Linked DNA regions of Gemmobacter sp. 24YEA27. The protein of the gene in region 1 interacts with the protein of each later gene in a pairwise test. Links are inferred from orthologs where the notes say so. Each region holds a gene or a part of one and is shown on either strand. Other genes may lie near its edges.

Region 1 (11,490 bases):
TCGTCGCGGTCTTCTGGGGCTGCTTTTTCGAAGGCGAAACCGCCGCCATTCTTGGCGGCGTCATCACCCATCACGGGCTGAGCCATTGGGCGCTGACCGCGCTGAGCGCTTTCGCCGGCGCCTTCCTTGCCGATCAGATCTGGTTCCTGCTGTCCCGGCATATGCCGCGCGAGGGGCGCATCGGCAGCTGGCTGTGCCGGATGGCTGACAGGACAAAGGCAAGCTGGCTGCATCAATGGCTCGCGCGCCATCCGGACGGGCTGACGCTTGCCTTTCGCTTTGTGCCGGGGACGCGGATCGTCGGGCCGGTCCTGCTGGCGCAGACCGCGATGAGATGGCGGCGCTTTACCGCCCTGAATGCGCTGTCCTGCGCGGTCTGGGCGGTGCTGTTCACCGCTCTGGGCTATCATTTCGGGCGCGCGGTCACGCTGATGCTGGGGCGGCTGCACGGGCTGCATCTGGGACTGATGCTGATGATGATCGCCGGGATCGGCCTTGCGCTGCATCTGATCCTGCAACGCAAGGCAAGACGTTAATCAGCGCGGCAGGCGGCGGATCAGGCTTGAGGTGTCATTCCTGCCGCCGCCCATCAGCTGAACATCCTTGTAGAACTGATCGACCAGCGCGGTCACCGGCAGGCTTGCGCCGATCTCTTCGGCGGTTTCCAGGCAGATGTTCAGATCCTTGCGCATCCAGTCGACGGCAAAGCCGAAATCGAACCGGTCCTCCAGCATGGTCTGATGCCGGTTCACCATCTGCCAGCTGCCCGCTGCGCCCTGCGAGATCACCTCGACCACGGCCTTGCCATCAAGCCCGGCCTTTGATCCGAAGGCCAGCGCCTCGGAAAGACCCTGCATCAGCCCGGCGATACAGATCTGGTTGACCATTTTCGCAAGCTGCCCTGCCCCCGCATCGCCGATCCTGCGGCAGATCCGGGAATAGGCATCGATCACCGGGGCCGCACGGTCGTAATCGGCCTGAGACCCGCCGCACATGACCGAAAGGACGCCATTTTCGGCCCCCGCCTGGCCCCCCGAGACCGGCGCATCAACATAGCCAAAGCCGCGCGCCGCTGCGATCTCTGCCAGCTCTCGCGTCACCTTCGCCGAAACGGTGGTGTGATCGACAAAGATCGCGCCCTTCCCCATACCGGCAAAAGCGCCCTCTTCGCCCAGACAGACCTCGCGCAGATCCTCGTCATTACCGACACAGGCCATGACGAATTCTGCACCCGACGCCGCCTCTTTCGCACTCAGCGCCACATGGCCTTTGAACTTTGCCCCCCAGGATGCGGCTTTGGCCCCGGTGCGGTTCCACACCGTCACCTCATGGCCCTGCGCTGCAAGATGCCCGGCCATCGGGTACCCCATCACCCCCAGCCCGAGAAATGCCACCTTTGCCATGATCCGCTCCTGTCGCCGTGAATTGCCCTTGGTTTCGTGATGGACTAGGAACCCTTTGGACCAAGGACGTCAAGGACAGGCCGGATGCTCACCCTCTTTCGCTGGCTGATGCGGATTACCGCCGGGCTGCTTTTGCTTGCGGGCCTTGCCGTTCTGATCGGCTACTGGTTCCTGTCGCGCTCGCTGGTGGATTACAACGAGGGCTTCACCCTTGAGGGCATCTCGGCCCCGGTCGAGGTGGTCAGGAACAATGACTCGGTGCCGCATATCTTCGGCAAGAACGATCATGACACCTATTTCGCACTTGGCTTTGCCCATGCCCAGGACCGGCTCTGGCAAATGACCATGCTGCGCCGCACGGCCCAGGGCCGGCTGTCGGAAATTTTCGGCGAGCGGACACTGGCAGTGGATGAGCTGATCCGGCGCTACGATCTCTACGGGCTCGCGCTGGAATCGGTGAAGGCGCAGGATCCCGAGACGCTGGCGGTGCTTGAGGCCTATTCGGCCGGGGTGAACGCCTGGATCAATGAAGTGAACACGGGCGCGCGCGGGCGTGGCGCGCCGGAATTCTGGTTTTTTGCACCCGAGATCGCCGCCTGGGCGCCGGCCGATTCCATTGCGATCCTGAAGCTGATGGCGCTGCAACTGACCGGCATGGGGCAAAGCGAGGTCCTGCGTGCCCGCGCCTCGCTGGTGCTGCCGCCTGAACGGCTGGCCGATATCCTGCCGGAAGATCCGACCAAAGGCATCACCTCGCCCAGCTACGCGAGCCTTATCCCCGGCGTGCAGCCCGGCGACAAGCCGGTCGATTTCGCGCTCGGGCCGCTGTCGCCTCTGGTGGAGCCGGCGCTTTCGGGCGCGTCAAACGCCTGGGCTGCGATGGCGGGACGCTCGGCTGCGGGCGGTGCGCTTCTGGCGAATGATCCGCATCTGGGCTTTACCGCGCCGACGATCTGGTATCTGGCGCGGCTGGAATTGCAAAAAGGCGGCGTGATCGGCGCGACGATCCCCGGCATTCCGGTGGTAATGATCGGGCGCAGCGAAGAACTCGGCTGGGGCCTGACAACGGCCTATCTTGATGACCAGGACATCGTCATCGAAAAGCTGAACCCGGACAACCAGGAAGAATATCTGCTCCCCGATGGCACATATGAGCGCTTTATCACCCGCCAGAGCGTGGTGCGGGTCAAGGACGGCGCGCCGATCACGCTGACCCTGCGCTGGTCGAGAAATGGGCCAGTGCTTTCGGGCAAGCAATATGACCTGCAATCGGTGACACCCACCGGCCATGTCGCGGTGATGTCCTGGACTGCGCTTTCCCCGGCAGATACCTCGATGACGGCCGCCGTGCGGCTGATGTCGGCCAACACGGTCGCGGATGCGATCGAGGCCGGGCGGCTCTATGTCGCACCGGCGCAGAACTTGATGCTCGCGGGAAAAGACGGCATTGCGATGCAGCTGATCGGCGCCATGCCGATCCGTGACGCGGCCCATCCGAGCCAGGGTCGGATGCCATCGCCCGGCTGGGTCGAGGCCACCGGCTTCAAGGGGATCTTCCCCTATGAGGAAAATCCGCGCTTCGTGAACCCGCCCGAGGGCATTCTGGGGAACACCAATAACAAGACGGTCGACCGTCCCTTCCCCAATCATGTCAGCTTTACCTGGGGCGATACGCAGCGCATCCAGGCCTGGCTCGCGCTGATCCGCACCCGCGAGGTCCATACCCGCGAAAGCTTTATGGAGGCGCAGCTCGATACGATGAACCCGACGGCGCGGCTGTTGCTGCCGCTGATCGGGGCGGATCTGTGGTTCACCGGTGGGGCGGCAGAAACGGGCACAGCAGAGGAATTCCGCCAGCGCGCGCTCAAGCTGCTGGCGGCCTGGAATGGCGAGATGAGCGAACATGCGCCCGAACCGCTGATCGCCGAAGCCTGGCTCAGGGTGTTGATGGATCGGCTGATCCGCGATGAGCTCGGGCCGCTTGCGCAGAATTTCCGCCGCATCGACCCGGTCTTCCTCGAACGCGTCTATCGCAATATCGATGGTGCGGCGGTCTGGTGTGATGTGGTACAATCGGCGCCGGTCGAGACCTGCACCGATATGGCGCGGATGGCGCTGGACGAGGCGCTGATCGAGCTGAGCGAGACCTATGGGCGCAATATCGAAAGCTGGCGATGGGGCGATGCGCATCAGGCGACGCATGACCATCCCGTGCTGGGAAATATTCCCTTTGTCAGGTGGTTCGTGAATATCCGCCAGTCGACATCCGGAGGCGATGACACGCTGATGCGCGGTGTGACCAAGGGATCGGGGCCGGAACCCTATCTGAACGTCCATGGCGCCGGCTATCGTGGGGTCTATGATTTCGCCGACCCTGACAGCTCGATCTTCATCACGGCAACCGGACAGTCGGGGCACCCGCTGTCGCGCCATTATGATGATCTGGGCGAATTGTGGCGACGCGGCGAATATATCCCGATGTCGCTGGACCCGGACCTCGCCCATGCGGCGGCGGCGGGGGTGATGCTGCTGACCCCGGCTTCTGCGGCGGAATGAGCCACCGATCCCTCGCCGGACGACTGTTCCGGCGGGGGCATAATCGGTCAGGAGGAAGGGGCACGGGCGCCTCAGCGCGGGTGCGGCGCAAGGATCCAGAGCACGAAGGCGGCGGTCAGCGCGGCGATCATCGTGAACATGCCGGTGCTGTAAAACAGCGCGAAGCCGTCCCCCCAGCCGAAGGTGCCGCCGCTTACAGCCGTAAAGAATGTGCCGAGGCGGTTGCCGCCCCAGGCCCAGGCGGCGAGAAAGCCAAGGCTCATAAGGACGCGGCCGCCAAAGACGGTGAGCGCAACAACCGGCAGAACCGGCAGGGCCGCGATCAGGCATTCAAGCACGAGTCCGCCCGCCGTCAGCGGCAGGCCAGGCGTTTGCGGCAGCCCCTGCCCCGAACCGATCAGGCCCCGCGCCGCGCCAGAGGTCAGGATCATGAAATGCACGCCGGTCGCGAGGGCGGTACCGATCAGACCCGCCGCGAGGGCCTGCGTGAGCCTGGTCAGAGCCGCGCCCATTCCTGCGCCTGCCTTTCATTCCATTGCACGGTGATCTGCCAGCCTTCATCGGTCTGATCCTCGCGGACCACGACACCGGTCTGATGCAGCCAGGCGCGTTTGCGGCCCTCGCTGAAGCCAAGCGCCAGCGCTTCCTCGCGGCGCTCGGCCTCGAAACTGGCGGAAATGGCGGTCAGAAGATCGGGAACGCCCTCACCGGTGAGCGCCGAGATCACGAATGTATCGGGGCGGGTCGCAGCCTGGGCCGCAAGCGCCTCGCGGGCGCTCGGATCGACGAGATCGAGCTTGTTCCAGATCTCGAATTTCGGCGTCTCTGGCGGCACGCCGAGCGAAGTCAGGATCTCTTCGACATCGGCGGCCTGTTCGGCGGTCTCGGGATGCGAGATGTCGCGGACATGCAGGATCAGATCGGCAGAGAGCACCTCTTCCAGTGTGGCGCGGAAGGCGGCGACCAGCTGGGTCGGCAGATCCGAGATGAAGCCAACCGTATCCGAGAGGATCACGCGGCGACTGCCGCCAAGAGCTCCGGGGATTTCCAGCGCCCGCATCGTCGGGTCGAGCGTGGCGAAAAGCATGTCTTTCGCCAGCACTTCTGCCCCGGTCACCCGGTTGAACAGCGTCGATTTACCGGCATTGGTATAGCCGACCAGCGCCACTATCGGGAACGGCACCTTGGCACGGGCCGCGCGGTGCAATTCCCGGGTGCGGACCACTTTCTCAAGCTGGCGGCGCAGCCGGATCGCCTGTTCGTCAATGGCGCGGCGGTCGTTTTCGCGCTGTGTCTCGCCTGGGCCGCCGACGAAACCGAAACCGCCACGCTGGCGTTCAAGATGGGTCCAGGCCCGCACGAGGCGGGTGCGCTGATAGTTCAGCGCGGCCAGCTCCACCTGCAACACGCCCTCGCGGGTGCGGGCGCGATCTGCGAAAATCTCGAGAATCAGCGAGGTCCGGTCAAGGAGCTTGACCTTCCAGTCCCGTTCGAGATTGCGTTGCTGTACCGGCGTCACCGGCCCGTCGATAAAGACGAGACCGATATTTTCCGCCTTCAGCCTTTCGCCGATCTCTTCGACCTTGCCAGGGCCGAACAGCGTGGCGGGCACGGTTTTCGAAACCTTAACCACCTGGGACCAGACCACATCCATATTCGGAAGCGCTGCGGCAAGGCTGACGGCTTCGGCCAGACCATGTTCGGGAAGACGGCGGGTCTGGCGGCTGCGGATATCGGGATGCAGAACAACTGCCCGCGTCTTTTCAGTCGCGGTCAGTTGCCATTTGCTCCGCTCTGCCCTGAGCGCGGACAGGTCGGAGAACAGATCATCATCTTCCATCCAGCCGGAAGATCCGGGCGCGTCCTGAAATTCTGGCCCTTCTGAATTTTCAGGGGGATCGGATGCGGGATCGGAGGGCTTATTAATCAATCTTCGCCTTCATAAAGATTGATGGGCGCACCGGGCATGATGGTCGAAATCGCGTGCTTATACACGAGTTGCGATTGACCGTCGCGCCGCAGCAGCACGCAGAAATTGTCGAACCAGGTGATCACACCCTGCAGTTTGACCCCGTTGATCAGGAAGATCGTCACCGGAACCTTGGCCTTGCGGACATGGTTCAGGAAGGCGTCCTGGAGGTTCTGTTTATCGCCAGCCATTGTTTGTTTTGCCTTGCGCCTGGGCCCGCTTCACTTGCGGGTTTGAGAAATCCGGTGAGGCCGGCGGAACACCCGCATCAAGCCCACCTCGCCCGGATGCGGAAAAACCGACCGGGTTGCGCGAATAATAGGAATGTTGCGCATGGTTTCCAGAGATGAAATGCAGAATCTGCACCTGGTTGTGACCTGAGAGCGTCAGACTGTTGCGCAAAAGCCCGTCAAAGCCCCGACTTCTCAGCGCCCTGCCTTGCCCGACCATGGGGCTGACCAGCCTCCCGACCAGTTGCCCGGTGCGATCAGCGCGATCAGCGCCAGTGTCTCCACCCGGCCAAGCACCATGGTCAAAGCGAGAATCACCTTCACCGGGGCGGACAGCGCCGCCCAGGACAGCGGCTCGGCCCCGGCAAGCCAGGCGAGCTGGCCGGTGGTGGTCAGGGCCGAAAGGCAGAAGATCAGCGCCTCGGTGAACCGCAGTCCGAACAGGGTCAGCGCGGCGGTGATCAGGCCGACCGATATCGCGAAAAGCATAAAGAAAATCCAGGCGAACCAGGCGCCGCGCCCGGCAAGCCTGCGCGCCTCGGCGCCGCTGCCGATGGAATGCGGGTGGATGATGCGTTCCAGCTCGCGCTTGCCCTGGAGGCCAAGCGCCCAGACCCGAAGAAGCGTCACCCCGCCGGCGGTCGTCGCCACCCCGCCGCCGATGATCGCAAGCCCCATCAGCATCAGCCCCGGCGATCCCATCCCCGCCCAGTTGCGCGCCGAACTCCACCAGATGCTTTCATAGCCGGTGGTGGTCAGGAAGGAGGCGGCGGTAAAGAGAGATCCCCAGAAGGCGCGGATCAGCGCGGCAAGGCTCTCCTCGCCGCCCGCCCCGGCATCCGCCACCAGATGGCGGAGCAGCAGAACGACGACCACAAGCGAGATCAGGATCAGGCCGAGCCGGATCTCGGGATCCTGGCGCAGCGATCCATGCACCTGGCCTGGCAGGTTGAACGGCATCAGATGGCGGCTGAGCGCCAGCAGGAAGAAAAAGAAGATCAGCACCTCGCCCGCGAGGCCGGAATATAACACCGCCTGCCCCGTCCCCGCCGAGATGCCGCTGGTCGAAAGCGTTCCCATCGCATGGGTCAGCGCGATCAGCCCGTTTTCGCCCGCGATCAGCAACATGATCCACAGTGCGAAGGTCAGCCCGGCATAGACCGGCAGGATCGCTGAAGACGCACGGGTCAGCCGCTCGCGCGGGTCGGTCAACCCGCCGGCGCGGCCGATCAGCTGGCTCTTTTGCCCCGGAAGCTGCCCCGAGATCACCTCGGCCCCGCCGAGGTTCAGAGGTGCGAGCACCGCCCAGGCCGCGATCAGCACGAAATAGGCGCCGAGCCAGCCCGCCATCGCCCGCCACAGATGGACAGAAGCCGGCAGCCGGTCGGGTGCATAGCCGGTGGCGCCGGTGGTGGTGAAAGACGAGATCATCTCGAACCACAGATTGAGCAGCGTGGTGTCGCGGATCAGCGGCACCAGCGGCAGGGCGAAGGCGACAGGCAGAAGAGCATAGGTTCCCGCCAGTGCTGCCAGCTGACTATGGGCGGAATGGCGGCGCTTTGGGTCGCGGGTCACCATGGCCAGCATCACGGTCAGCACGACAAGGAGGAGCCCGGAATAGAAAAAGCTCTGCGCCGTGCGGTGATCACTCAGGCTTGCGGCATGGGCCGCCGGGATCCAGCACAGGACCCCGACGACGCCCAGAGCCAGCACCAGAAGCGGCACATCCCATAACAGCGGGCGCCTGCCACCCCGCGGGAGCCCGGCCAGCGGCCGCATCAGAAGAAATCAATCGAGACCTGGAACAGGCGCTCGACCTCGGGCACATCTTTCACCAGGGCAAAGACCGCGACCAGATCACCGGGCTCGATCCGCGTATCAGGTTCGGGTTTGAGCATCCGGTCGCCCTTCATCACGCCGCCGACCAGCACGCCTTCGGGGAATGCAATATCGCGGATCATCTTGCCAGAGATCGGAGAGGTCGACATCACCTGGGCCTCGATCATCTCGGCCTCGCCATCGCCGAGCGAATAGACGGCGCGAACGCGGCCATGCCGGATATGGCGCAGGATCGACGAGACCGTGGTCGCGCGCGGATTGATCCAGGCGTCGAGATCCAGCGCCGCCATCAAAGGCGCCATGGTCGGGTCATTGACCAGCGCGATGGTCAGCGGGCAGCCCGCCTGTTTGGCGCGCACCGAAACCAGAAGATTGGTCTTGTCATCATCGGTGACCACCAGAACGGCATCGGCCCGGTCCACCCCTGCCTCGGCCAGCAGATCCATATCCATCCCGTCACCATTCAGCACGATGGTGCGCGACAGCTGATCGGCGGCGGCCTCGGCAATCTGGCGGTTCTTCTCGATCATCCGCACCCGGACCCGGTCGGACCGCGCCTCCAGCGCCCGCGCCACTGTCAGCCCGACATTGCCGCCGCCGACTATGACGATCCGGTCCTGCTTATGTTCACGCTTGCCAAAGATCCCGAGGCTGCGGCTCATATCCTCGGTATGGACGAAGAGATAGATCTGATCATCTTCCAGCAGCTGATCTTCGGGATGCGGCGCGAAGAGCTTCTCATTGCGGCGCACCCCCACCACGATCGCCCGGAGCGAGGGAAAGAGGTCATTGAGCTGGCGCAGGGGCGTGTTCAGCACCGGGCATTCCGGACCAAGACGGATCCCCAGCAGATGCGCGCGCCCCGACATGAAAACCTCGGTGTCAAAGGTTTCGGGCGCAGCAAGCCGCTGCAGCGCGGCCTCGGCCACCTCAAGCTCCGGGCTGATGATCACATCAATCGCCAGCCGGTCGGTGTTGTAGAGATCGGAATAGCCGGTCTCAAGATAGTTCTGCGCCCGGATCCGCGCGATGCGGCGGGTGACATTAAAGGCCGAAGCCGCGATCTGACAGGTGACCATATTCACCTCGTCGGAATAGGTCGCGGCGATCACCATATCGGCATCGCGGGCGCCGGCTTTTTCCAGAATGTCGGGATGGCTTGCAAAGCCCACAACGCCCTGAACATCCAGAACCTCGGTCGCGCGGCGGATCAGATCGGCATTGGTGTCAACGATGGTGACATCGTTTTTCTCACCGGCCAGCTGGCGCGCAATCTGCCAGCCGACCTGGCCGGCGCCGCAGATGATGACCTTCATAGGGTTCTCCTCTGGCCTCGCCCGCCGTCATTTGCCCTGTTTCGCAAAGCGCTTCCGAAAGGTCAATTCCCCCCCCGGAGATGCTGCCCGGGCCGTGCTCAGCCCGCCTCGCCCTCCTGGAAGTCGTCATCGAAATAGGCGCTGCGGGTGCCGGATTTCGACGAGGTCACCACACCGAGGCTTTTCAGCTTCCGGTGCAGCGCTGAACGTTCCATGCCGACGAAATTCGCCGTCCGCGAGATATTGCCGCCGAAGCGGTTGATCTGGGTGAGAAGATATTCGCGTTCAAAAAGCTCGCGCGCCTCACGCAGGGGCAATGTCGCCACCGCGCCGCCCAGCACCATCGTTTCACCGGCGCCGCTGGCCCCTTCGGCCCCGGGCAGCTCACGCGCTTCAATCTCGTCGGTGCCCTCGCCGAGGATCAGCACGCGTTCGATCATATTCCGCAGCTGACGGATATTGCCCGGCCAGGACATGGTCTGCAGCATCGCCTCGGCATCAGGGCTGATCGGGCGCAAAGGCAGGCCCTGGCTGCGATGGAACCAGGCCACGAAATGGCGGGCGAGTTCGGGAATGTCATCGCGACGATCTGCCAGCGAGGGCACCGGAATTGGCACCACGTTCAGGCGGTCAAACAGCTCCTGGCGGAAACGCCCGGCGCGGATTTCCCCCGGCAGATCGCGCGAGGTCGAGGAGATCACGCGCAGATCGACCCGCACCTTGTCGCTGCCGCCGGCGCGGTTGAATTGCTGTTCGGTCAGCACGCGCAGGATCTTGGATTGCGTGCCGGTCGGCATGTCGCCGACCTCATCGAAATAGACCACGCCGCCATGCGCCTGTTCCAGAAGACCAGGCTCGATGCCGCGTTCCGGCGTTTCGCGACCGAAAAGCACCTCCTCCATCCGCTCCGGCTCAATGGTTGCCGAAGACACGGTGATGAAGGGCGCCGAGGCGCGGTTCGAGTTGAGATGGATATAGCGCGCCGCCAGTTCCTTGCCCGATCCCGGTTGCCCGGTCAGCATCACGCGGCCATTCGATTTCGTCACCTTGTCGAGCTGGGCGCGCAGCCCTTTGAACGCGGGGCTCGATCCGATCATCTCGGTCGAAGTCACGTCGCGGCGCTTGAGCTCGCTGTTCTCGCGGCGCAGCCTTGATGTCTCCATCGCCCGCGCAACAACCAGTACCAACTGGTCGATATTAAAGGGTTTTTCGATGAAATCGTAAGCACCCTGTTTGATCGCCGCGACCGCAATCTCGATATTGCCGTGCCCCGAGATGATGATCACCGGCACATCCGGGTTATCGCGTTTGACGGTTTTAAGAATGTCGATCCCATCCATCCGGCTGTCTTTCAGCCAGATGTCTAGCACCATAAGATCGGGCGCTTCTGTATTGATTTCGTTGATACAATCCTCGGAATTCCCGGCGAGGCGTATCGCGTAACCTTCGTCTTTCAGGATATCGCCGATCAGTTCGCGAATGTCCTTTTCGTCATCGACGATCAGAATGCTCATCTCAGCCTCCATTCCCGTTCCCGGGCCCGTTCTCAGGGGTCAATGCCGCCCCGTTCCGGGAGTTGTTTTCCGTTTTCTCAGCCGCAGCAGTCCCTTGCGGTGCCATATTGCGCCCCATCCGACGCCGGTTCAGACGCGGGAGCCTGATCTCGGCCATGGCGCCGGCATGGGTTTCCCCCTCGAAAACCGGCGCATCGGTGAGGGTCAGCGTGCCGCCATGTTCCTCGATGATCTTGCGCACGATCGGCAGGCCGAGGCCCGTCCCTTTGGCCCGCGTCGTGACATAGGGCTCAAACAGCCGCGCCCGGTCTTCCGGCAGGCCGGTGCCATTGTCCATGATGCGGATCACGCTTTCCGCCTCATCCCAGACAAGTGTAACGCGGATCTGCGGATGGTATCCCTCGCCTGCCCCATTTTCAATATGGGAGTCAGTGGCTTCTCCGGCGTTCTTGATAAGGTTTGTCAGGGCCTGGCTGATCATGGTCGCATCCAGATCCATCAGGAGCTGGCCCTCCGGGATCCCGGCGTCAAAGGCTACGCCGGGCTGACCCGCGCGCTGCAATGTCACCGCATCCCGCAGGATCGCCAGCAGATCGGTCTCGCGCCGGTCGGGTTCCGGCATACGGGCGAATTTAGAAAACTCATCAACAATGCGGCGCAAGT
Region 2 (11,493 bases), 2.0 Mb from region 1 along the record:
TATCCTCCATTCGGTATTCTTCGGTGGTGGCACGCCCTCGCTGATGGACCCCGAAACGGTTGGCGCCATTCTGGATCGGATTTCCCGCCACTGGCGCATGACAAACGATTTTGAGGTTACACTCGAGGCCAATCCGACTTCCGTAGAAGCATCGCGTTTCAGGTCTTATCGCCTGGCCGGCGTTAATCGTGTCTCACTCGGCCTTCAGGCATTGAATGATCAGGATCTGCTGCGTCTCGGGCGTCAGCATAGCGCCGCTGAGGGGCTGGCAGCATTGGATCTGGCCCGTGACCTTTTTGACCGAACCTCCTGTGATCTGATCTATGCCCGTCAGGATCAGGATCTCGCCTCATGGGGAGATGAACTGCGCCAGGTCCTGGCCCGAGGCCCCGACCATATCTCGCTCTACCAGCTGACCGTCGAGGAAGGCACGGTTTTTGCCAGGCTATATGACGCCGGAAAGCTCCGGGGTCTTCCGGATGAAGACCTCGCAGCAGATATGTATGATCTGACCACTGACGTCTGTGGCACAGCCGGTTTGCTTGGGTATGAAGTCTCGAACTATGCCCGACCGGGCTGTGAATCGCGCCACAATCTGACCTATTGGCGCATGGGTGACTATCTCGGCATCGGCCCGGGCGCACATGGCCGCCTCACTCTGAACGGGCAACGCGTGGCAACACTCGCTCATAAGTCACCTGAGCTCTGGCTGGAAGCCCTGAGAAAAACAGGTAAAGGCGAAGTTCCACGTGAAACTATCAGCCCGCAGGATCAGGCGCTGGAATATCTGATGATGTCATTGCGGCTGAGTGAGGGCATGTCACTGCCCCGCTACACCAGGATGCTTGGACGTCGGCCGAACAGCGAAAAGCTGGAAACCCTGCAGAAGGATGGCTTCATCACCCTGCAGGATGATCGTCTGACAGCCACCGCGACCGGCCGGCTTTTGCTCAACCGGCTGATCCTGGAGCTGTCAGAAGCCTGATCAGTCGCGGGCCAGACCCGAGGGCCCGGAAGACAGCAGCTGGCACAGCAGGTCCAGCTCTTCCAGATCGCGATAGGAAATAACCAGGCTGCCGCCCTGCCCCTTGTGATCGATCCGTACAGTCATCCCAAGCTGCGCCGACAAATCTCCCTCCAGCGCGCGCGTATCGGCATCTTTGGTGCTTTCCCGCGCGCTAGACTGCTCCGACGACGTCGATTTCGTCGGCTCCAGGGCCTCACGGGCCAGCTTTTCAGTCTCCCGCACCGAAAGACCGCGCGCGATCACTGTCTGGGCCAGCCGCAAAGGGTCTGGCGCTGTGATCAGAGCCCGTGCATGACCTGCCGACAGCGCGCCCTCGCGCACCATCTTTTGCACGTCACCGGGCAGATTCAGCAGCCTTAGCAGATTGGTCACATGGCTGCGGCTTTTCGACAGCGCCTCGGCCACTTTTTCCTGGGTATGACCAAAACGATCAATCAACTGGCGCAGCCCCAAAGCCTCTTCAATCGCATTGAGATCTTCGCGCTGGATGTTCTCGATGATCGCGATTTCCAGCACTTCGGTATCATCAAGCTCGCGGATCACCACCGGAACTTCATGCAATTGTGCTATCTGCGCCGCGCGCCAGCGCCGCTCGCCGGCGACGATCTCGTAATGGTCGCCTTTGACCCGCACGACCAGAGGCTGGATAACCCCCTTCTGCCGCAGCGAATCTGCCAGCGCCTCCAGCGCCGCCTGGTCGAAATCCTTGCGCGGCTGCTCCGGGTTCGGTTGCAGCTTTTCGACCGGCAGCCTGGTGTCCGCCCGCCGCGGCCCCTCACTCTCGGGGCGCAAATTCACATCCGACATCAATGCCGAAAGACCACGACCAAGCCCTTTGCGTTCCATGCTCTGCCTCTTCTTCTTGTTGTCAGGACCGCAGTTTAGCGGCAATTTCCCCGGCCAAAGACCGATAGGCTTCGGCACCGCGCGAGGTCGGATCATATTCCGTCACCGGCTTGGCGAAAGAGGGCGCTTCAGAAAGCCGCACATTGCGCGGGATGATGGTGCGAAACACCATATCACCAAGGTTCTCGCGCGCATCAGTCTCGACCTGCTGCGCCAGATTGTTGCGACCATCATACATCGTCAGAACAACGCCCTCAATCCGAAGATCCGGATTCGCCGAACGCCGCACATCCCGCACCGTCAAAAGAAGCTGCGAGAGCCCCTCAAGCGCGAAAAACTCGGCCTGAAGCGGCACAAGCACCGAATTCGCCGCCACAAGCGCGTTAACCGTCAGCAAAGACAGCGAAGGCGGGCAGTCAATCAGCACGACATCAAAGCCCATCGCCTCGATATCCGGGTGGCGCAAAGCGTCATGCAGCAGAAAACTGCGCTTCTCATTGGCGACAAGATCGATATCCGCCGAGGCCAGGTCGGAATTCGCCGGGCTGATCCACAGATTATTCACTGAAGTGCGCTGAATGATGGCGTTCGGTGCCCCGTCCGACAAAATCAGGTCATAAGTGGTGAGTTTACGATCATTCGTCGCAACCCCAAGGCCCGTCGAAGCGTTACCCTGGGGATCAAGATCGACGAGCAGGATCCGCAGCCCCCTCTCGGCCAGGGCTGCCGACAGATTTATCGCGGTCGTGGTCTTCCCAACGCCGCCTTTCTGGTTGGCGACGGCGATGACATGCGCCGGAAAGGGCATGGCGTCAGTCTTGGGAATCGCGGCTGGCACGGCGCACTGTCCTTAATTTCAGGGTGGCTGATCCTTTATGCCCCGGATCGTCCGCCGCCTCCAGATCGAAGCGCCAGTTTTTCTGCGCCGCCGCAACCTCATCTGCCCAGCTCTCGCCCTTCGGAAAAAGACAGGTCATATCGGGCGATCCGTGTCGCTCGGCAATCGCGCAAAGCATATCCAGGGGGCAAGCGCTCTTGCGGACACAACATCTGCCCCAAGTGGCGCAATGGCCTCGGCTCGCTCGGCCCGCACATCAACCGGGATACCCATCTGACGCGCCGCCTCACGCAGGAAGGTGGCCTTGCGTTGGTCCGATTCAACGAGAACCACCCTGGTTGCAAGACCACGATCCTGAAGCAAAGCGGCAACAACGATCCCAGGAAATCCGCCGCCCGACCCGAAATCTGCCCAGAGCTGGGGTTGCTCCGGCGCAAGCAGAAAGATCCGCGCCGAATCCTCGATATGCCGCGCCCAGATCTCTCCCACAGTGGAGCGTGAGATCAGATTGATCTTCTGCGTCCATTTTGCGGTCAGTGCCTCGTATAGCCTTAGCTTTTCAAGGCCTTCCGGGCTGATGCCCAGGTCATTCCAAAGTGCTTGATCCAAGGGTCACCCGGCCAGTCTGGCCGCTGCGATCTTGCGCAGCGATGCAATCAGCAGCATCACTGCGGCCGGGGTCATCCCTTCAATCTGACGCGCCTGCTGGATAGTTTCCGGCAGCTTACGCAGCAATTTCCCGGTAAGCTCCGCCGAAAGACCGGAAAGCGCGGCATAATCGAAATCTGCCGGAATCTTCATCGCCTCATGGCGACGAAGCTCTTCGGCCGCAGCGGCCTGCCGATCCGTATATTGGGAATAAAGCGACTCGATTTCCGCCTGCGCCCTTGCGGCAGCCGGATGATCTGCAAGCGCCGGCACCAGCCCATCCAAAACGGCCGGATCATATTCCGGCATGGCCATCAGATCCCAGGCGGTCCGTCTGGCGCCGTCTTTGCTGACGGTGATTCCGACCTCGGCAAGCTCTTTTGGGGTGAACTTTGCCGCTGTTAAAACCTCGGTGATCGCCCCGAGGGCCTCCATTTTCGCTCCGAATGCGCGGCTGCGCGCCTCCCGGACACAACCCACCTCCTGGCCCTTGGGCGTCAGGCGCTGATCCGCGTTATCTGCACGCAGGCTAAGCCGGTACTCGGCCCGCGAGGTGAACATACGATAGGGCTCGGTGACGCCACGGGTGACCAGATCATCAATCATGACCCCGATATAGCTGTCACTGCGCGAGAAGCTCACCGGCTCCTGCGTCCTTGAGGCTCGCGCGGCGTTCAGCCCGGCAACCATGCCTTGGGCTGCCGCCTCTTCATATCCTGTGGTTCCATTGATCTGCCCCGCAAGATATAGGCCGGCGAGAGCTTTAGTTTCCAGCGACGACTTCAACCCCCGCGGGTCGAGATAGTCATATTCAATGGCATAGCCTGGCTGAAGAATGGCCACATTCTCAAGGCCAGCCATGGTCCGGACGTAAGCCTCCTGTATTTCAGCGGGCAAAGAGGTCGATATTCCGTTTGGATAGACAGTGTCATCATCTAGGCCTTCGGGTTCCAGAAAGACCTGATGGCTGTCCTTGTCGGCAAAGCGCACGACTTTATCTTCGATCGAGGGGCAGTAACGGGGGCCGACTCCATCAATATGGCCGCCATACATTGCCGAACGATTAAGATTATCACGAATAATCTGATGCGTGGCCGCAGAGGTATGCGTAATGCCGCAGGAAATCTGCCTTGCGACCGCTTTATTATTCATAAACGACAGGAGAACCGGATCTTCATCGGCGGGCTGCATTTCCAGCCGGCTCCAGTCAATCGACTTCCCGTCCAGTCGCGGTGGCGTCCCGGTTTTAAGGCGCCCAGTTTCCAGACCAAGATCATGGATCTGCTGTGCAAGTCGGACAGAAGCTTGATCGCCAACGCGACCACCAGGGCGGCTTTGGTCACCTACATGGATCAGGCCGTTCAGGAATGTGCCGGTTGTGAGCACGATGGCCGCTGCAGAAATCTCTGACCCATCAGCCAGCCGCAATCCGGTAACGCGCCCTGCCAGAGTGATCAACCCGGCCGCCTCGCCCTCAATGACAGAAAGACAGGCTTCCTCGGCCAGCAAACTCTGCACCGCACGGCGATAGAGTTTACGATCAGCCTGGGTCCTTGGCCCCTGTACTGCGGGGCCCTTTCTGCGATTCAAAAGCCGGTACTGAATACCAGCCATATCTCCGGCCCGGCCCATAATGCCGTCCATCGCATCAATTTCCCGAACGAGATGGCCCTTTCCAAGACCGCCAATCGCCGGGTTGCAGGACATGACGCCTATTGTCTCTGCGCGCATTGTCACCAATGCCGTTCGCACCCCGATACGCGCAGCAGCCGCTGCGGCCTCGGCCCCGGCATGGCCGCCGCCGACCACCAGAACATCAAAATGTTTCACGTGAAACACCCTCACTTTCCGATACAGAAGCTGGCGAAGATCTCGCCCAGCAATTCTTCGACATCAACACGCCCAACCAGACTGTCCAGTGATCGCAATACCTGACGCAACTCTTCCGCCACAATCTCGGACTGAACACCGTTATCCATCATCTGCAACACAGCCCCGATCGCGGTGATTCCCTGCTCCAGCGCATGCCGATGCCGTTCACGCACCATTATACCAGCACCAGCGACTTTTTCCGAGAGCCGCGCTGTAACTTGCTGCAGCAAAGCGTCAATTCCTTCGCCAGTGAGACCCGAGACCGCGAGGCCAGGGCCAGGACCACCAAGGTCGGCCTTCCCGCTCAGCTGGATATCACCATCCCGAAGCGCAATCCCAAGATCACCCTCCCCGAGGAACAACCGCAAATCGGCGGCCTCAGCGCGCTGGATCGCCCGTCTGATACCTTCGCGCTCCACGAGATCGTCGCTTTCCCTGAGCCCGGCGGTGTCGAGCAAGGTAACCGCGAGGCCGGATAGGTCCATCCTGACCTCGATCACATCCCGCGTGGTGCCCGCTATTTCCGACGTAATCGCCGCCTCCCGACCTGCCAGGCGATTGAGAAGTGTGGATTTTCCGGCATTCGGTGGGCCAATAATCGCGACCTCGAAACCTTCGCGAATGCGTTCTGCGGCTGAAACGGCCGCCGCTTCGCGGGCAATCTCACCCGATAGCGCTGTCAGAATCTCGCGCACTTCCGGGGTCACATCGACTGGCACGTCTTCATCAGCAAAATCAATCGTTGCCTCGATCAGAGCCGCGGCCCGGATCAGGCGGCTTCGCCAGTGATCAACTGTTTTTCCGATACTACCAGACAATACCCGCAGCGCCTGCTTACGCTGCGCCTCGGTTTCAGCGTCAATCAGGTCGGCCAGCCCCTCGACCTGTGTCAGGTCGAGCATGCCATTGTCGAGCGCCCGCCGGGTAAATTCGCCCGCCTCTGCCATACGCGCAAGGCCGGTTTCGCCAATAGCCCGCAGCACGGCATTGACCACCGCCAACCCGCCATGGGTTTGCAGCTCGATCACTTCTTCGCCGGTAAAGCTGGCATTTTCCACAAAGCCCAACACCAGAGCCTGGTCGAGATGTTGACCCTGCCACGCGATATTGCGCAAACTGGCAAGGCGCGGCTTTGGAGCCGCGCCTGTCAGTACTTTGCATATGGCGAAAGAATTCGGGCCAGAGACCCTGATTACCGCGACGCCCGCCCGCCCACGAGCTGTCGCGCTGGCATAGATCGTGTCAGCCATCGCAACCCCGCTGGCCCCCGATCAGGTATTCATCGAGTCGAAGAACTCGGAATTCGACTTGGTCTGTTTCAGCTTGCCGATCAGGAATTCGATAGCGTCGGTGGTGCCCATCGGGTTCAGGATGCGGCGCAGCACATAGGTCTTCTGCAGATCGGATTTATCGACCAGGAGATCCTCTTTCCGTGTGCCGGATTTGAGGATGTCCATCGCCGGGAAGACGCGCTTGTCGGCCACTTTCCGATCCAGAACGATCTCAGAGTTACCGGTGCCTTTGAATTCTTCGAAGATAACTTCATCCATCCGTGAGCCGGTATCAATCAGCGCGGTCGCAATGATCGTCAGCGAGCCGCCCTCTTCGATATTCCGTGCTGCACCGAAGAAACGCTTGGGGCGTTGCAGCGCGTTGGCGTCCACACCACCGGTCAGAACCTTGCCCGAGCTCGGCACGACTGTGTTAAAGGCACGACCAAGTCTTGTGATCGAATCAAGAAGGATCACAACATCTCGTTTATGTTCAACCAGGCGCTTGGCCTTTTCGATCACCATCTCGGCCACAGCCACGTGGCGCGTCGCCGGCTCGTCAAAGGTCGAGGACACAACCTCACCCTTCACCGAACGCTGCATATCGGTAACTTCCTCGGGCCGCTCATCGATCAGCAGCACGATCAGATAGCATTCCGGGTGGTTCGCCGCGACCGAGCGCGCGATGTTTTGCAGAAGAACCGTCTTACCCGTGCGCGGCGGGGCCACGATCAGCGCCCGCTGGCCTTTACCGATCGGCGCCACCAGATCGATGATCCGGGCCGAGCGGTCCTTGATCGTCGGATCCTCGATTTCCATCTTCAGCCGCTCTTCCGGGTAAAGCGGCGTCAGGTTGTCGAAATGGACCTTGTGTTTCGCGCGCTCCGGATCGTCGAAATTGATCAGCGTCGCCTTCACAAGGCTGAAATAGCGCTCATTCTCGGACGGGGCCTTGATCACGCCTTCGATGGAATCGCCGGTGCGCAGCGAAAACTGACGGATCATCTCGGGGCCGACATAGATGTCATCGGGGCCAGGCAGATAGTTGGCCGAAGGGCTGCGCAGAAAGCCGAAACCATCCTGCAGAACCTCAAGGACGCCATCGCCACCGATTTCCCAGCCTTCCTCGGCATGTTCCTTGAGGATCTGGAACATCATCTCGCCCTTGCGCATCGAGGGCGCATTCTCGATCTCCCACTCCTCCGCCATGGCGAGAAGATCGGCCGGGGTCTTGGCCTTGAGATCGGAGAGGTTGAGGCGTTCTGTCATCGCAATACCATTATGCCAGACGCGCGTGCGGCGCGATGCTGGATCAGAGGCTGAAAAAGGGAAGCGTCAGGACCGGACGGCCCCGCATTGCCTGCAGATAGGGGGACTGGGGCTGTAAGTCAATCTTTCTGAGCAGAAAGGCCGCTCAGAAGGCGAAATGCGAGCTGGGAGGCACAAACCCGTGCAGAGTTCATAATATATTTAAGAGAAAGATATGAAGGATGATGTTGTAGTAGGCCCTGAGGATAACAGGATAGCGGCAGTTCCGGGGCATTTTCCCTTGAGTTTTCCACCTGTGGACAGAAGTGGGAAAGATTGGGAAAAAATGCATGGTGTTTTGATTTATCTATTTATATCATGTTCTTAGAACAGCGTTTCCAGGCATCGGCCTGTGGAGGAGAAATGTCACAGCCCGCGCAAAACCCCCGCGCGGATCGATGGTGGAAAACAGCATGCGCAGTGGGATAACCGGGGTCGCGTGCGGGCGCTTTTTGAGGATATCCCGACCCTGGCCCTGAGGCATGGGATAACCGGCCGAGTCTTCCCCCGAACAAAACAGGATTATCCACAAGTGCCCTCTGATTTTTCCGAAGACGTCGCAGGCAAGAAAATGCCGGCTTTGGTGCTGGCCTCTGCCTCGGAGACGAGAATCGCCATGTTGCGGGCGGCGGGCCTGGCGTTTGAGAGCCTTGCGGCGCGGGTGGATGAAGACAGCATTCGCCGCGCTTTGGAGGCTGAGAGTGCAAAGCCGCGCGATGTCGCCGACGCACTGGCGGAAACCAAGGCGCTGAAAATCTCGGGCAAGCGGCCAGAGGCGCTGGTGATCGGCTCGGACCAACTGCTCGAGCTGAATGGCCGGATCTTTGCCAAGCCTGAAAGCCCGGAGGCGGCGCGCGCCCAGCTGGTAGATCTGCGCGGCAAAACCCACCGTCTGATCTCGGCGGTGGTGGTTTGCCAGGGCGGCCAGCCGCTCTGGCGTCACGTGAGCGAGGCGCGGCTTACGATGCGGGATTTCGGGGATCTGTGGCTTGACGGCTATATCTCGCGCAACTGGGATAAAATCCGTCATTCCGTCGGTGGATACCGGCTTGAAGAGGAGGGCATTCGGCTGTTCTCCTCGTGCCAGGGGGATCACTTCACGATTCTGGGGCTGCCCTTACTTCCCCTTCTGAACTGGCTTTCGCTGAGAGGGGATATTCCCGCATGACTGACCATCCGCGTATTCCGCTGGCCGGTGTGATCGGGCATCCGATCGCGCATAGCCGCAGCCCGGCGCTGCATGGCTATTGGCTGAAGCGCTATGGTCTCGCGGGGCATTATATCCCTATGGATGTGGCGCCTCAGGATCTGGCGCATGTCTTGCGCACCCTGCCGCAGATGGGGTTTGTCGGGGCCAATGTCACCATTCCCCATAAAGAGGCGATCCTGAAGATCGCGGATATCATTACCGATCGTGCGGCGCTGATAGGTGCTGCTAACACATTGATTTTCCGGAAAGATGGTAAGATCCATGCGGATAATACCGATGGGTCCGGCTTTATTTCCAACCTGAGGCAGAACGCGCCTTTCTGGGATCCGACCGCCGGTCCGGCTGCGGTGCTGGGCGCTGGTGGTGCGGCCCGTGCCGTTGTCGCGGCGCTGATCGAGGTCGGTGCACCCGAGATCCGCATCGTCAACCGCACCCGCCCCAGGGCCGAGGCCATGCGTTCGGACTTCGGAGCGAAAGTGGTGGTCTGGGACTGGACCCATGTCGGCGCGATGATCGAAGGTTGTGCCACATTGGTGAACACGACCTCGCTCGGCATGACCGGCAAGCCAGACCTTGTCATTGATCTCGACCGGATCAGCCAGCGCTGCCTTGTGACTGACATTGTCTATGCGCCGTTGAAAACCGGCCTGCTGACCGAGGCTGAAGCGCGTGGCTGCACGGTGGTCGACGGGCTCGGAATGTTGCTGCACCAGGCCGTGCCCGGGTTCGAGCGCTGGTTCGGCAAACGCCCGGTGGTGGATGAGGAGACCCGCCTCGCGGTTCTGAACGCATGAGAGCTTTCTGCCTTGGCCTGACCGGCTCCATCGGCATGGGGAAATCGACCACGGCCGCAATGTTCTGGGACGCAGGTATCCCGGTCTGGGATGCGGATGCGGCGGTGCACCGGCTTTATGCCCCCGGCGCAAAGGGTGCCGCAGCTCTGGCGGGGTCTTTTCCCGAAGCGGTTTCCGATCAGGGTGTTTCACGGGAAACATTAAAGACGCTGCTGGCCGCCGATCCCTCGCGCCTGAAACAGCTGGAACAGCTGATCCATCCGCTTGTTGCGGAAGATCGGGCCGCATTTCTGGCCCATACCGGGTCCGATATCCTGCTGCTCGATGTGCCGCTTCTGTTTGAGAAAGGCATCGACCGGGAATGTGACGCGTCGCTGCTGGTCACGGCACCTGCCGCTTTGCAACGCGCCCGCGTCCTTGCGCGGCCCGGTATGACGGCGGCGCAGCTTGACCTGGTCCTTTCGCGCCAGATGCCCGACCAGGACAAGCGCGCCCGCGCCACCCATATCGTCGAAACCCTGTCAATCGACAGCACCCGGGTGTATGTACAGGCGCTGATCGCGCATCTGCGCGCAGGAATGGCGGGCCAGAATGCGTGAAATCGTCCTTGATACCGAGACCACCGGCTTTGACCCGGAACAGGGCGACCGCATCGTCGAGATCGGCGCGGTCGAGCTGTTCAACCACCTGCCCACCGGCAAGGTTTATCACCAATATATCAACCCCGAACGCGACATGCCGCAGGGCGCCTTCGAAGTGCACGGGCTCAGCAGCGAATTCCTCAGCGACAAGCCGGTTTTCGCGAAAATCGGCCAGGCATTTGTGGATTTCGTCGGTGATGCGAAACTGGTGATCCATAACGCAGCCTTTGATATGAAGTTTCTGAATTTCGAACTGAAGCGTATGGGGCTGGCCGATATTCCCTGGGCGCGCGCCATCGACACGCTGGCCATCGCGCGGCAGCGCTTTCCCGGCTCGCCTGCCTCGCTGGATGCGCTTTGCCGGCGTTTTGGCGTCGACAATTCCCGGCGTGAAAAACACGGCGCGCTGCTCGACAGCGAAATCCTCGCCGAGGTCTATCTCGAACTGGTCGGGGGTCGTCAGCCCGACCTCGTGCTGGCGCCAATACAAAGCAACAGCCCCGCAAGTGCTGGGCAGTTGGACGGAGACTGGCGCCCCCGTCCCCGCCCGACCGCATTGCCCGCGCGGATCACCGCTGCGGAAACAGCCGCGCATGAGGCATTTGTTGCGAAACTGGGCGATGCCGCTATCTGGCTGAAGCGGAGCTGAGCCGTCGAAGATCAGGGCTTTTTCTGGACTATTCCCTAAAAATCATAACTTTAAGCCGTTCTTCATTCCGACCTGTGATCCTGGCCCCGGGTGAGTGAAAAGGGTGACGGGAATGGCCGGGCAAAGTAATGCGCCGCCAGTCATCATCAAACGGAAGAAAGTGGTTTCGGGCGGCGGCCATCATGGCGGCGCCTGGAAAGTGGCCTATGCGGATTTCGTGACCGCAATGATGGCCTTCTTCCTGCTGATGTGGCTGCTGAATGCGACGACAGAAAAACAACGCAAGGGACTGTCGGATTACTTCAATCCGTCGATCCCGCTCAGCAAGGTTTCAGGTGGCGGTGATGGCACACTGGGCGGTGAATCCATTTTCTCCGAGGAGGACCGGA

Evidence for each region.
Region 2: the proteins of hfq (region 1) and rho interact in binary tests that used the Escherichia coli proteins (3 or more experiments, as listed by UniProt). The link is inferred for Gemmobacter sp. 24YEA27 from one-to-one orthologs.

What each region holds. Positions count from the first base shown.
Region 1 is NZ_JASJPW010000001.1:2,694,970-2,706,459, forward strand. What follows is about bases 4,503-7,379. They hold hfq (RNA chaperone Hfq), read right to left. Parts: upstream 6,120-7,379; coding sequence 5,886-6,119; downstream 4,503-5,885. Other genes in these bases: hflX (GTPase HflX), read right to left, coding at 4,503-5,799; QNO18_RS13450 (potassium transporter TrkG), read right to left, coding at 6,354-7,379. Outside these bases: QNO18_RS13420 (DedA family protein), read left to right, coding at 1-536; QNO18_RS13425 (NAD(P)-dependent oxidoreductase), read right to left, coding at 537-1,403; QNO18_RS13430 (penicillin acylase family protein), read left to right, coding at 1,488-3,959; QNO18_RS13435 (hypothetical protein), read right to left, coding at 4,031-4,471; more of hflX, read right to left, coding at 4,456-4,502; more of QNO18_RS13450, read right to left, coding at 7,380-7,937; Trk system potassium transporter TrkA, read right to left, coding at 7,937-9,313; QNO18_RS13460 (sigma-54 dependent transcriptional regulator), read right to left, coding at 9,412-10,827; QNO18_RS13465 (PAS domain-containing sensor histidine kinase), read right to left, coding at 10,829-11,490. UniProt on the Escherichia coli protein: RNA chaperone that binds small regulatory RNA (sRNAs) and mRNAs to facilitate mRNA translational regulation in response to envelope stress, environmental stress and changes in metabolite concentrations.
Region 2 is NZ_JASJPW010000001.1:721,371-732,863, reverse strand. Bases 5,638-8,517 are described here. They hold rho (transcription termination factor Rho), read right to left. Parts: upstream 7,772-8,517; coding sequence 6,503-7,771; downstream 5,638-6,502. Other genes in these bases: QNO18_RS03630 (Maf family protein), read left to right, coding at 8,382-8,517; mnmE (tRNA uridine-5-carboxymethylaminomethyl(34) synthesis GTPase MnmE), read right to left, coding at 5,638-6,481. Also shown: radical SAM family heme chaperone HemW, read left to right, coding at 1-985; QNO18_RS03665 (ParB/RepB/Spo0J family partition protein), read right to left, coding at 986-1,873; QNO18_RS03660 (ParA family protein), read right to left, coding at 1,896-2,681; QNO18_RS03655 (hypothetical protein), read right to left, coding at 2,686-2,850; QNO18_RS03650 (16S rRNA (guanine(527)-N(7))-methyltransferase RsmG), read right to left, coding at 2,847-3,320; tRNA uridine-5-carboxymethylaminomethyl(34) synthesis enzyme MnmG, read right to left, coding at 3,324-5,189; more of mnmE, read right to left, coding at 5,201-5,637; more of QNO18_RS03630, read left to right, coding at 8,518-8,978; QNO18_RS03625 (shikimate dehydrogenase), read left to right, coding at 8,975-9,814; coaE (dephospho-CoA kinase), read left to right, coding at 9,811-10,413; dnaQ (DNA polymerase III subunit epsilon), read left to right, coding at 10,406-11,104; QNO18_RS03610 (flagellar motor protein MotB), read left to right, coding at 11,217-11,493. UniProt on the Escherichia coli protein: Facilitates transcription termination by a mechanism that involves Rho binding to the nascent RNA, activation of Rho's RNA-dependent ATPase activity, and release of the mRNA from the DNA template.